DNA from 4 places in the Bradyrhizobium ontarionense genome. Region 4 is predicted to be linked to each of the others. Evidence: riboswitches for the same ligand, from Rfam matches in the RefSeq annotation. Region 4 holds a riboswitch; each other region holds the start of a gene.
What was found. Region 4 has a riboswitch for cobalamin ahead of LQG66_RS33385 (TonB-dependent receptor plug domain-containing protein). Riboswitches for the same ligand answer to the same signal wherever they lie in the genome.

Region 1 (3,339 bases), 1.8 Mb from region 4:
GTCACACACCGAAGGGGCGGCTATGGCTCGCTGAACAAGACGTTCGCCGTCGCCCTGGGATGCGACGTCAGGCACGCCCCCGAAATCGTCTATGCAAGCGAATTGAACGTCGACAATGCTGCGTCAGCCACTCCCATTGGCACCGGATGCAAGGTGTGCGAACGTGCGAACTGCCCACAGCGCGCCTTTCCGCCGCTTGGGCGCCCGCTGGTCATCGACGAAAGGCAATCGTCCTTTGCGCCATATGCAAGTTCAGCCAGATGACATCGTCAGCCCGATGACACGTGCATGAGTGCAGAGCGTGATCGTTACCTCGATACGTCCAAAGTGGCGTCCTTGCGCACGGTCGAGTTCTCCCCCTCGCAGCAGCTGACCTCGGGCAGCACCAAGAAAGCGAACACAGCCCTGCGGCTGATGCGCTCGATCTTTCGACAGAAGCTCGATTGCGTGGTGCAAGATACTGCATCCGGTGTCTCGATCGCGTGCCCGCGTGCGACAGAAGCCGAGATCCTGTCGCTCTGCGCGGTCGTCGAGGAACGGCTCGGCCTGTTGCAGCAGCAGCCTCTGTCCGCCAAGACCGTGGAACAGATTCTCTCGATTTCAGGGGCCGAACGACGGCGCTGGTCGAAGGACGGTCGCTTGCCAAGCGCCGGGCAGTCTTTCTTCAGTCAAGGCAAGAAGCAGGTGAGCCTTCCCATCTACGCCCCAGAGGTCATCCGCAGCCTGGCCGCGCGCCCCGATCAGGTCGCGGCGTGGCGGCGCGCCGATGCGGGCACGGAACCGCGTCCCCTCCACAGCGAATCTTTCCAGGGCCGCTAACGAATCGTTGACACTCCGCATCGAATATCACCACATATGGACGTCACGGTTCCACTGCTTCGCAAGATGTGGTGGCTAAGAGGGAAGCCGGTGAACCACTTTGACAGGTGGAATTCCGGCGCTGCCCCCGCAACTGTCAGCAGCGAGCTGCCTCCGAATGACGTCACTGGCGCAACCGCGCCGGGAAGGCGGGAGGCGAGCGATGACCTGCGAGCCAGGAGACCTGCCGCGACAACCTGAACGTCCACGGGCGGGGTGTCCCGGCGGTCGCTGGCACGGCATCGTTCGGCGTTTCGCCGCGCGGTGCGCTGCTGCGCCCCTGTCTGCCCCGTCCAAATGCAAACTGCGCATCACGGGGCCCTTGATGTCACTCAGCTCGACCTTCGCCGACAGCGATTCCGCATCCATCATCCAATTGCGTTCCGACCCGCCGGCTGCCGCGCAAAGCGCGCCCGGCATGCAGATCATCCGCCGCAACGGCAAGGTCACTCCATTCGACGCCACCAAGATCTCGGTGGCAATGACCAAGGCTTTCCTCGCCGTGGAGGGCAACAGCGCGGTTGCATCGCGCCGGGTGCATGAAAGTGTCGAGCAGCTGACCGCCGAGGTCGTCTCGGCGTTGATGCGCCGCGCCGGCGACGGCCGAACCTTCCACATCGAGGACGTGCAGGATCAGGTCGAGCTCGCGCTGATGCGCAGCGAGCACCACAAGGTTGCACGCGCCTATGTGCTGTACCGCGAGGAGCGTTCACGCAAGCGGGCCGCAGACGTCGCCGCCGAGCGGACGCAAGCCGCGGAGCCGGTGCTGCGCGTCACGCTGGCCGACGGATCGCGCGCCAGGCTCGACCGCCGCCGGCTGGAGCTGATCATCAACGAGGCATGCTCCGGTCTCGACGGCGTATCGGCTGCGCCGGTCCTCGCCGAGACGACCCGCAATCTCTACGACGGCATCACTCACGACGAATTGGCACTCGCGCCGATCATGGCCGCACGGACCCTGGTCGAGCAGGAGCCCAACTACGCCTATGTCAGCGCCCGCCTGCTGCTCGACAAATTGCGCGGTGAGGTGCTCTCTCATGTCCACGGCGTTGCCACCTCTGCGTCGCAGGCCGACATGACGACCCGCTACGGTGAGTATTTCCCGGCCTATGTGAAGACCGGTATTGCTGCCGAGCTGCTCGATCCCGAACTCGCCCGCTTCGACCTCGACAGGATCGCGGCTGCCCTGAAGCCGGAACGCGACCTCAAGTTTCAGTTCCTCGGCCTGCAGACCCTGTATGACCGCTATTTCCTGCACGAGCGTGGCAAGCGGATCGAGCTGCCGCAGGCCTTCTTCATGCGCGTCGCCATGGGCCTCGCGCTCCGCGAGATCGACCGCGAGGCGCGTGCGATCGAATTCTACGATCTGCTGTCATCGTTCGACTTCATGGCGTCGACGCCGACGCTGTTCAACGCCGGGACGCTACGCCCACAATTATCGTCCTGCTTCCTGACCACCGTATCCGACGACCTCGACGGCATCTTCAAATCGATCAAGGACAATGCCCTGCTCGCGAAGTATTCCGGCGGACTCGGCAACGACTGGACGCCGGTCCGCGGGCTCGGAGCGCACATCAAGGGCACGAATGGCGAGAGCCAGGGCATCATCCCTTTCCTGAAGGTAGCCAACGACACCGCGATCGCGGTCAACCAGGGCGGCAAGCGCAAGGGCGCGGTCTGCGCCTATCTCGAGACCTGGCACGTCGACATCGAGGAGTTCCTCGATCTGCGCAAGAACACGGGCGACGACCGCCGCCGCACCCACGACATGAACACCGCCAACTGGGTGCCGGACCTGTTCATGCAGCGCGTTGCCGAGGACCGGGAATGGACCTTGTTCTCGCCCGACGAAGCGGCCGATTTGCATGACCTGACGGGCAAGGCCTTTGCCGAGCGCTATGCGGCCTATGAAGCCAAGGCCGCACGCGGCGAGCTCAGGGTGTTCAAGACCGTCCGGGCCGCCGATCTGTGGCGGCGCATGCTGACCATGCTGTTCGAGACCGGCCACCCCTGGATCATCTTCAAGGATCCCTGCAATCTGCGCTCGCCGCAGCAGCACGCAGGCGTGGTGCATTCGTCGAACCTCTGCACGGAGATCACGCTCAATACCTCCCACGACGAGGTGGCCGTCTGCAATCTCGGCTCGATCAATCTGCTCGCCCACGTCACGGCCGACGGCCTCAATTTCGGCAAGCTGCAGCGGACGGTGAAGACTGCCGTGCGGATGCTCGACAACGTCATCGACATCAACTTCTACACCATCCCCGAGGCACGCCGCTCCAATCTTCGTCACCGGCCGGTCGGTCTCGGCCTGATGGGTTTCCAGGACGCACTGCACGCGATGCGGATTCCGATTGCCTCCGAAGCGGCGGTCACGTTCGCCGACAGCAGCATGGAGGCGATCAGCTATTGCGCAATCGCAGCGTCGTCCGATCTCGCCGCCGAACGCGGCCGCTACCCATCGTTCGACGGTTCGCTGTG
Region 2 (3,339 bases), 780 kb from region 4:
CCGCGAACAGGATGCCGCGGCTCCGGCAGACGGCAGCGAGACGCTCCAGCCCGTAGCGCCAGTAGTCGAGCCCGCCGAGACAGCGCACGACGACGGCGCGCGCGCCGAGCACGACGCGGTCGATATAGAGATCGACCGACATCGGGTGCTTCAGCCGTTTCAGGCTCGCAAGCCGCAGGCTCGGCAGCTCGGCTGAAGATGCCGTCCAGGCCTCGGCCAGGGCGGACAGGTCGCTGTCGGAGAACGACAGCACCACGACCTCGGCAGGCGACTGCGCAAGATCCACGGCCTGTTCGAGGTCGTCGATATCAGCGCCGGATGTCGCCAGGAGATGCATCGGCCTCGCCTAGCCCGCGATCAGGCTCTTGATCGCAGCGGCATCGAGGCCGCGCTCACCGATGACCACCAGGCGCCCCTGCCGCGCTTCACCGGCGCGCCACGGCCGCTCGAACTGATGCTGGATGCGGCTGCCAACGGCCTGCACCAGCAGACGCAGCGGCTTGCCCGCGACCTCCACGAAGCCCTTCACCCGGAGCACGTCATGGGCATCGACAGCCGCCGCGATGCGATCGACGAGCGCATCCGGCGAGGCCTGCGCCGGCACGTCGAGCACGAAGCTCTCGAAATCATCGTGATCGTGCTCGGCCTCATTGTCGTGATGCGACGGTCGCGCCGCGAGATCGTCCTCCGCGGCGGCACCGAGCCCGAGCAGCACCGAGGCCGACAGCCGGCCGTGCTCGGTCGCGATCACCTTGACGGCGCGCTGCACCTTCGCCGTGATCTCCGACGCGACATGCTTGCGCTGCTCGTCGCTCATCAGGTCGCTCTTGTTCATCACGACGAGGTCGGCGCAGAGCAGCTGATCCTCGTAGACCTCCTCGAGCGGATTGTCGTGATCGAGCGAATCGTCCGCGGCGCGCTGCGCGGCAAGCGCCACGGGATCGTCGGCAAAGCGCCCCGCCATCACGGCGGGCCCGTCGACGACCGCCACGACACCGTCGACGGTGACGCGCGTCGCAATCTCGGGCCAGTTGAACGCCTGCACCAGCGGCTTGGGCAGCGCCAGCCCGGACGTCTCGATCACGATGTGCTCGGGCGGCTCCTTCTGATCGAGAAGGCTGCGAAGCGCCGGCACGAAATCATCGGCGACCGTGCAGCACAGGCAGCCGTTCGAGAGTTCGACGATGCGATCCTCCGGGCAATCCGGCACGCCGCAGCCTTTGAGGATGTCGCCGTCGATGCCGACATCGCCGAACTCGTTGACGATGATGGCGAGCCGCCGTCCGTTCGCGGTCTCGATCAGGTTGCGCACGAGCGTGGTCTTGCCGGCCCCGAGAAAGCCGGTCACGATGGTGCAAGGCGTCTTGGCGAACGACTTCGTCATGGCAGCGGTGCCTCTTGTGTCCGACTTGGAGCGGGCGTTGCCGGCACGCGCGCGATGGTGTTTTTTCTGATGTATTCGGGACGTTCCCGCCACGCGGGCAGGCCCGCCTCGTGCTGCTGGTGCAGCCGTGCGAAGGCCAGCACGTCCTCGGCATGCACGTCCGGATCGAGCGCGCCGAGCACATAGGTCCATTTGCCGGGCGCAGTCACGGCGACCGTACAGGCACGATTACAGTTCGACAGGCATTCGACCGGGACGACCGTGACGGCGGGCCGCAGCTCCGATGGCACCGCTTCGATGGCCGCGAGCAACCGGGCTCCGGCGCGCGGCTGATCATCCGATGCGTTTTCGCCCGCCTGGGCACGACAGGTGATGCAGACGAACAACGTCGTCTCGCTCTTCGCTGATGCGGACATCAATCAGGCGATCACGCCAAGGGCTTTGATCACACGGGCTTTGATCACAGGAGCTTTGATCATCCGAGAAGGATTGCACTGCATGGCCGTCTCCGTCGCTTCCGGACCCCAGAAGAGTTCCGTAAAATGCGCTGCACCCGACGGCATCCCGCCCATCCCGGCGGGATCAAAACCAGCATCGCGACTCCCCGCGCGACGGGTCGGCCAACAGCAATGTCGACGGCAGGTCTCCTGGCTCTCGGGTCGCCGCGTGAGACCGCCTTCCCGGTTTCCCAGTGGCTTTTTGGCCTCACACTCGCCGATTACAGTTGCGGGGGCAGCCACGGCCTTGGGTGTGATCCCGCACCGTGTTCCCTAAATCTCTCCTTTCGGAGAACCGTCATCTGTTAGATACGGATCGAGCCGAAGCCCGTCAATCGGAATCCTGGAGCCGTCCCGGAGCCATGCCCCCCGCCCTCCCGCATCCTGCCCTCCCGCGCCTGACCCTGGTGCTCGGCGGCGCGCGCTCGGGCAAGAGCCGCCACGCCGAGGCCCTCGTGACCGCCTGCGCCCCGCCCTGGATCTACATCGCGACCGCGCAGGCGTTCGACGACGAAATGAAGGACCGAATCGCGCAGCACAAGGGACGCCGCGCCGAGGGATGGCAGACGCTGGAGACCACGCATGATCTCGCAGGCCTGGTCCGTGCACAGGCAAATTCGAGCGTGCCGATGCTGATCGATTGCCTGACGCTCTGGCTCAGCAATGTGATGCTCGCCGACATGAACGTTCCGGCACGATGTGCCGAGCTGATCGAGGCGCTCGCGATGGCGCGCGGTCCCATCGTCGCCGTATCCAACGAGGTTGGTCTCGGCATCGTGCCGGACAATGCGCTTGCCCGCGCGTTCCGCGATGCCCAGGGCCGACTGAACCAGGACGTCGCGGCCGTTGCGGATCGCGTGATCCTGATGGCCGCGGGTCTGCCGCTGACCTTGAAATGATGGTGAGATGAGGACATGCCGATGACCGAGAACGCCGACGATGCGCGCCATAAGACCAAGATGGAGAACCGCAAGGCCGTCCAGGATGCCGAAGTCGCGTCGAAGTCGATCGAAAAGGGCCTGCTGATCGTCCACACCGGCAAGGGCAAGGGCAAGTCGACGGCGGCCTGGGGCCTGATGCTGCGCGCCCTCGGCCGCGGCTTTCGCATCGGCGTCGTGCAGTTCGGCAAGGGCGCCTGGGAGACCGGCGAGCGCAAGGCGATCGCAGCCTTCGGCGACCAGGTGTCGTGGCACACGCTCGGCGAAGGCTTCACCTGGGAAACCCAGGATCGCGCACGCGATGTCGCCGCCGCCGAGAAGGCCTGGGCCAAGGCCCTGGAGTTGATGGCCGATCCCTCGATCGGGCTGGTGATCCTCGACGAGCTCAACATTGCGCTGCGCTACGACCATCTGCCGATCGCCGACGTCGTCGCAAGTCTGTCGGCGCGACGCCCCGATCTGCACGTCGTCGTCACCGGGCGCAACGCCAAGCCCCAACTGATCGAAGCCGCCGACCTCG
Region 3 (3,339 bases), 1.8 Mb from region 4:
AGGTTCGGGTTGGCGAAGAAGTTGAAGGCCGGGAAGTCCTGGTAGAGCTGGCTCAAGGTCGGCGCCTTGAAACCGGTGCCGTAGCTCGCCTTCAGCTTGGTCTCGGTGAACGGCAGGATGACGGCCGGCGCAATCCGATAGGTGCCGTGGCCGCCGAATTGATCGTTGACGTCGTTGCGCAGGCTCGCGACCACGAACACGCGCTTTGCGAACTCGCTCTGCAGCTCGATGAAACCGGCCTTGTTGCCGTTCTCGGCCGCAAGACCCGTCGTCCGCAGCCGGTCGGTCTGCTGCTCGAGACCGACGATGAAGTTGTTGTGCGGAGCGAGCTCGGTGACCGCGTGCCAGTCGTATTTGATACGCTCACCGGTCGAGATCGCGGCAATCGGATCGCCCGCCGTGAGGTCGGACGTCCGGTTGTTCACATAGTTGACGCCGAAATAGTTCCTGATCCGGCCGTCGAGCAGCGACCACACCGCTTCTTGGCGCGTCGCGAACTGGTGCACGGTATGGGTGCTCTGGGCCGCGTTCGGGACGCTGGGAAAGCCGCCATCGCCAGTGAACAGCAGGGTGGCGTCGGTGTAGCGGATCACCGAATTCAGCGTCCAGGCCTCGTTGAGGTCGATCCCGAATTTGGTCGAGGCGGTAACGTTGTCGTAGGCGTTGCCGATCGCCTTCTGTCCTGCCGGCAGCAGCTGCTGCGGCGTTACGGGGATGTCGCCGGCATGGAGATGCGCGACATTGACCGCGTAGTTCACATTGTCCTGCGAGCCGCTGACGCCGGCCGACTGGTTGAAGGTCTGGAACGAGCCGGCCTCGATCGAGGCCGTCGCTCGCGCCGGGCCATCGCCCTTGCGCGTGACGACCGAGATCACGCCGCCGATCGCATCGGAGCCATAGAGGCCGCTCTGTGGGCCCCTGAGCACCTCGAACTGCTGGATGTCCGAGGTCAGCAAATGGGCGAAGTCGAAGGCGCCATTGGCATTGGTGACGTCACCGACGTCGATGCCGTCGATCAGGATCGTGGTGTGATTGGAGTTGGTCCCGCGGGTGAAGACCGAGCTCTGGCCACCAGGGCCGCCGGTCTGCACGACGTTCAATCCGGGAATGGTGGCGAGGATGTCTGGCACGCTGCGTAACTGCTGCGTGGCGATGTCCTTCTCCGTGACCACCGAAATCGCGTTCGCCACGTTGGCGGCCGGCGTCACGATGCCGGTCGGGCTGACGACGAGTTGTGCGTTAGCCGGTGCCGACGTGGCAACTGGGGCCTGTGAGGGCATAGGCTGTGGCGGCCGTACCCGCGGCGTCTGCGTCGCGCGCTGCACGACGGGTTTTGGTCGTGGCGTCACCCGCGGCGGGTCGACCTCGACGGGCGGCAGCAGGTTGGGAGAGGCGGACTGCTGGGCATTCGCCGGGGCTGCCCCGAAAGCGGCGAGAGCGAAAAGAGCGGTCGACGACAACAGGCCGGCGCGTTCGCGCCGGGCGATAGACAGAAAAGAGAACACGAGGGACCCTGGGCATGACGTCAGTGGCACGTCACCGCGAACGAGGTCCCACACCAGATAATACTATCCGGCGCAGAAACGATGCCAATAAACGCCCCGACCGGCATCTTCGCGTGTGACCACGGCTGACGGCAGGTCTCCTGGCTCGCGGGTCGTCACCTCCACGCCGCCTTCCCGGGACCGAGATTTCCCAGTGGCATCTGGCGCGAGATTCGCCGCTTACAGTTGCGGGGGCAGCTGCGGCCTTCGATCATGTCTCCTGCGAGACTTGTCCGGCACCGCATTCCCTTTTGAGCCCCTGTTAGGGGGCACCGTCGCGTTCATGTTAAGAGTTTGTCAAAGTTCGAGTCAATCGGTCGATCGGGTATACGGATGTCTAACCTGCACTGTTGCTCAAGCGTGACAACCATGTCGTCTCTCCGGCCGGGATGACTTCTGCGAGCGACTCGCGAAGCGAGGCACGGCGCAACGAGGCAACCCGCGTTCGGCTATCGATTTATCGACGATGCCCGGCCATAACGGCGGCGAATGCCGTCCGAGCAGTCCCGCCGTCAGTGTCCAGATCGAACGGACGTTCCCGAGCCGGGGTGCAGCGCCCGGATCGCGGCCGACATTGCCGCGGACCCGGCATTTGCAACTCTGTGCTCCAACAGCAGCGGAGCATTCGGCAGCGGCGTGATCATCGAGCCGGAGTGGGCCGTGGCGCCTTTCCATGCGCCGACCATCCTGACCTGTCTCACCGTCCTCGTCCTCGCAGCCGGCAGTTGCTGGCTGCTGGTGAGAGGCCTGAAGACGCCGACAACGGCCGCTTATTTAGCGGTGATGGATCACTGGCTCATGCATGGATGCGACCGGCCGGGCCGGCCGCAACATTGGTCTGATAGATCACTTGCTCTGCGTCGAATGTGCCGGGATCCATTGCGGATCCCGGCATCATGTCATCGACGTTCCTGGCGATGCGGTCTAGTCCCAGCTCAGCGCGCCGCCATTCTGGTACTCGATCACGCGCGTCTCGAAGAAGTTCTTCTCCTTCTTCAGATCCATCGCCTCCGACATCCATGGAAACGGGTTCTCTGCCTCCGCAAACACGGGCGGCAGTCCGATCTGGGCGCAGCGGCGATTGGTGATGAAGTGCATGTACTGCTCGCATAGCGCTGCATTCAGTCCCAGAAAGCCGCGGGGCATCGTATCACGCCCGTAGGCGGCCTCGAGCTCGGCTGCCTCCCGCAGCATGCCGCGCAGTTCCTCCTGGAAGTCAGGGGTCCACAGATGCGGATTTTCGATCTTGATCTGGTTGATGACGTCGATGCCGAAGTTCAAATGGATGCTCTCGTCGCGTAGGATGTACTGGTACTGCTCGGCGATGCCGACCATTTTGTTGCGGCGGCCGAGCGACAGGATCTGCGCGAAGCCGGTGTAGAACCACATGCCTTCGAACACGACATAGAACGCGACGAGATCGCGCAGGAAGGCCTGGTCATGCTCCGGCGTTCCGGTCCTGAAGGTGGGGTCGTCGAGGTGCTGCGTGTGCTTCAGCGCCCAGGCCGCCTTGTCGGTGATCGATGGCACCTCGCGGTACATGTTGAAGAGCTCGCCTTCGTCGAGACCGAGGCTCTCGACGACGTACTGGAAGGTGTGGGTATGAACGGCCTCCTCAAAGGCCTGTCGCAGCAGATATTGCCGGCATTCCGGGTTGGTGAGGTGGCGGTAGATCGCCAGCACGATGTTGTTGGCTACCAGCGACTCGGAGGCTGCGAAGAAGCCGAGATTGCGCTTGATGGCGCGGCGCTCGTCGTCGGTGAGTCCGTCGCGCGACTTCCACAGCGCGATATCG
Region 4 (3,339 bases):
GAGCAGATGAGATGCAGGCGTGTCGTCATGCCCGCCGACACCGAAGCCGTTCAAGCGCGCGCGCCATGCTGCGCCATCTGACGCTCGGCGAAGACGCCGAACAACAGCCCGAGCGTCGCCCACATGATCGCCTGTCCGCCGAAAGACGCGAGGCGGAACTGCCAGAGCACGGCAGCCGGAAAGCCATCAGGCACCTCGTCCACGTTCGGCAGCGCGAAGCCAACTCCGCTCATGAGAACGATATAGATCCCCGCCGCAATCAGCGCCGCATTCCACGCGCCGACACGCGAAACCAGGCGGATGCGCAACATGCCCGCGGCGACCATCGCGGCGAGCGAGATCAGGATCATCGCGAAATACAGGCTGGTCCGCATCCCAATCGTTTCGGCCAGTCCGACCGACGGGGGATTGGCCGGGTATTTGAGCATGGGCGTCACGTAAACGGCGATGAAGCCGGCCGCGGCGAGCAACGCCGAGCTGGCCCGCGCACCAAGATCGGCCATGCGGCGGTAGGCAAGCGCAAATGCCAACGCAAACAGGCCGCCGAACGCCGTGCTGTAGACGACAACGCCGGTCAACAGTCCGACACCGGCCTGGACGGGCCGGCTGACGAGCTCGGGTTCGGCCGCCGCGACTGGCGCAGGCTGGCCTTTGGCCGCGGCCTCTTCCGCCCCGGCTTTGGCCTTCGCCTCATCCAGCGTGGTCTCGAAGGCAATCGCGCGCTCGACGGATGATTCGCCGGCCAGCTTGAGAAAGCCGAAGGAAAGAAGTGCGGCGACCAAGCCGGCCAGCATTCCACGCAGGAGCAATCGCCCCGTCATCGATCGTCTCTTACAGATGCGCCGTCCGCGCCGTCACGACGGGCGTGCAACAGGCGGCTCCGACCGTTCAGTGGCAGGGGAACCCGAGCAGATGCCGTCCGTCATGGACGAATTCGTGGACGTACGTGCTGCTGAACAGGGCGGCCGCGCCCTCCTCGACGCCGACGAAATAGATGCCGAGAGCGAGCATCAGGCCGCCGAAGATCGCCCACGGCAGAATCTCGCGCACGGGAATGGCTGTGGGCAGAGTGACTGGAAGGGACGTCGCTGTTGCCACGATGAAGCTCCTTATATTGCCGTTCGGCTCGCCGAGGCCGCACCAAGCGGCGCGCCAACGCGAAAACGATGTCTGGTAACATTATAACCGCGATCTCCGACGGACCGATAGTCGAAAGTGATCCGCATCCCCGGCAAGACCGGCGTGATGCTTCGGCAACAATCGCCGCCGGTCGTGGGAAAGCCCGAGGGATCGATTGACTCCGACTTCGGCCGGCTTCTACGCTGGCGGCGACGGTGCCCCCACCGGGGCTCAAAAGGGAATGCGGTGACGGACGGATCCCCCACGCGGGATCATCCGAAGGCCGCAGCTGCCCCCGCAACTGTAAGCGGCGAATCTCGCGTCATAGGCCACTGGGAAATCTCGGTCCCGGGAAGGCGACGTCGAGGTACTGACCCGCGAGCCAGGAGACCTGCCGTCAGCCGTGGTCACACGCGAGGATGCCGGTCGGGGCGTTTATTGGCATCGTTTTCACGCCGGGCTTCATTGGCCGGTGTGAGACCTCGTTCGCGGTGACGTGCCACTGACGTCATGCCGAGGTTCCCTCGTGTTCTCATTGCTATCTGTCGCCCGGCGCCATCGCGCCGGTTTGTTGTCGTCCAGCGTCCTGTTCTCCATCGCCATGTTCGGCGCGGCTCCGGCCACCGCCCAGCAATCCGCCTCCCCCAACCTGCTGCCCCCGGTCGAGGTCGACGCGCCACGTAAGCCGCCAGGCCCGAAGCCGGCTATGCAGCGCGGGGTACAGACGTCGCGAGCACGCCCATCGCAGCCAGCGGCCTCGCAGGCCCCCGTTGCCCCCGCCCAGGCCAACGCACAACTCGTCGTCAGTCCGACCGGCATCGTGACGCCAGCCGCCCATGTGGCGAACGCGATCACGGTCGTCACGGCTAAGGACATCGCCACGCAGCAGTTCCGCGGGGTGCCCGACATCCTCGCCACCATTCCCGGATTGAACGTCGTGCGGACCGGCGGTCCTGGTGGCCAAAGCTCGGTCTTCACGCGCGGGACCAACGCCAATCACACCAAGATCCTGATCGACGGCATCGAGGTCGGCGACGTCACCAGCGCCAACGGCGCGTTCGACTTCGCCCACCTGCTGACCTCGGACATCCAGCAGATCGAGGTGCTCAGGGGACCGCAGAGCGGCCTCTATGGCTCGGATGCGATCGGCGGCGTCATCTCGGTGATCACCCGCAAGGGCGATGGACCGGCGCGCGCGACCGCCTCGATCGAGACCGGATCGTATCAGACCTTCAACCAGTCGGCCGGGGTCAGCGGCGCGCAGGACAATGTCAACTACGCCGTCAATGTCGCGCATCTCCATGCCGGCGACATTCCGGTCACGCCGCAGCAGTTGCTCCCGGCCGGGCAGAAGGCGATCGGCGACGCCTACGACAACGTCACCGCCTCGAGCAAATTCGGCATCGACCTCAACGAGGCCTGGACGCTGAATTCGGTGGTCCGCGTCACCGACGCGACGTTGCTGTTCACCGGCGACGGCGGCTTTCCCAGCGTCCCGAACGCGGCCCAGAGCACCCATGTCGTGCACCAGCTCGCCACGCGCGAGGAAGCCGTATGGTCACTGCTCGACGGTCGCATCAAGAACTATTTCGCCGTCAACACCGTCAACAACCGGACGTGCGATCTCGCGGCCGGCGATCCCGTCGCCGCAGTCTCGACCGGCGAGCACATCAAATACGACTGGCACGCGGTGACCGAGCTCGCTCCGCACAACAACGTCATCGTCGGGCTCGAGCAGCAGACCGACCGCCTGCGGACCACGGGCCTCACCGCCGAGAACGGCAACAAGGCCGGCTTCATCGAGCTGCAGACAGAGTTCGCAAGCCGCATGTTCCTGGTCGCGAGCCTGCGCAACGACGTCAACGATCGGTTCGGCGGACATGGCACCTATCGGATCGCGCCGGCCGTGATCCTGCCGGTCACGGAGACCAAGCTGAAGGCCAGCTATGGCACCGGCTTCAAGGCGCCGACCTTGAGCCAGCTCTATCAGGACTTTGTCGCGTTCAACTTCTTCGCCAATCCGAACCTCAGGCCCGAGGAGAGCACCGGGTACGACGCGGGCTTCGAGCAGCCGCTGTTCGAGGACCGCGTTCGCTTCGGCACGACCTACTTCCACAACAGCATCACCAACCTGATCAATTTCAACGCGACCTTCACCTCCTACGCCAATGTCGGGCTCGCCACCACCGAAGGCACCGAGAGCTTCGTGACGGCGCGGCT

Region 1: linked by a shared signal. The riboswitch ahead of LQG66_RS25730 (ribonucleoside-diphosphate reductase subunit alpha) and the one ahead of LQG66_RS33385 (TonB-dependent receptor plug domain-containing protein) in region 4 are both predicted to bind cobalamin.
Region 2: linked by a shared signal. The riboswitch ahead of LQG66_RS36965 (DUF1636 domain-containing protein) and the one ahead of LQG66_RS33385 (TonB-dependent receptor plug domain-containing protein) in region 4 are both predicted to bind cobalamin.
Region 3: linked by a shared signal. The riboswitch ahead of LQG66_RS25720 (TonB-dependent receptor domain-containing protein) and the one ahead of LQG66_RS33385 (TonB-dependent receptor plug domain-containing protein) in region 4 are both predicted to bind cobalamin.

What each region holds. Positions count from the first base shown of each region.
Region 1 is NZ_CP088156.1:5,824,229-5,827,567, reverse strand. Features, by position in the region: gene LQG66_RS25740 (short-chain fatty acyl-CoA regulator family protein) at 1-264, shown strand, start outside; gene LQG66_RS25735 (hypothetical protein) at 289-819, shown strand; cobalamin riboswitch at 849-1,064, shown strand; gene LQG66_RS25730 (ribonucleoside-diphosphate reductase subunit alpha) at 1,184-3,339, shown strand, end outside.
Region 2 is NZ_CP088156.1:8,382,933-8,386,271, reverse strand. Features, by position in the region: gene cobN (cobaltochelatase subunit CobN) at 1-337, opposite strand, end outside; gene cobW (cobalamin biosynthesis protein CobW) at 347-1,384, opposite strand; gene LQG66_RS36965 (DUF1636 domain-containing protein) at 1,381-1,800, opposite strand; cobalamin riboswitch at 2,005-2,196, opposite strand; gene cobU (bifunctional adenosylcobinamide kinase/adenosylcobinamide-phosphate guanylyltransferase) at 2,244-2,780, shown strand; gene cobO (cob(I)yrinic acid a,c-diamide adenosyltransferase) at 2,802-3,339, shown strand, end outside.
Region 3 is NZ_CP088156.1:5,819,823-5,823,161, forward strand. Features, by position in the region: gene LQG66_RS25720 (TonB-dependent receptor domain-containing protein) at 1-1,505, opposite strand, end outside; cobalamin riboswitch at 1,619-1,836, opposite strand; gene LQG66_RS25725 (ribonucleotide-diphosphate reductase subunit beta) at 2,469-3,339, opposite strand, start outside.
Region 4 is NZ_CP088156.1:7,604,791-7,608,129, reverse strand. Features, by position in the region: gene LQG66_RS33400 (histidine phosphatase family protein) at 1-29, opposite strand, end outside; gene LQG66_RS33395 (CbtA family protein) at 51-821, opposite strand; gene LQG66_RS33390 (CbtB domain-containing protein) at 889-1,098, opposite strand; cobalamin riboswitch at 1,316-1,532, shown strand; gene LQG66_RS33385 (TonB-dependent receptor plug domain-containing protein) at 1,721-3,339, shown strand, end outside.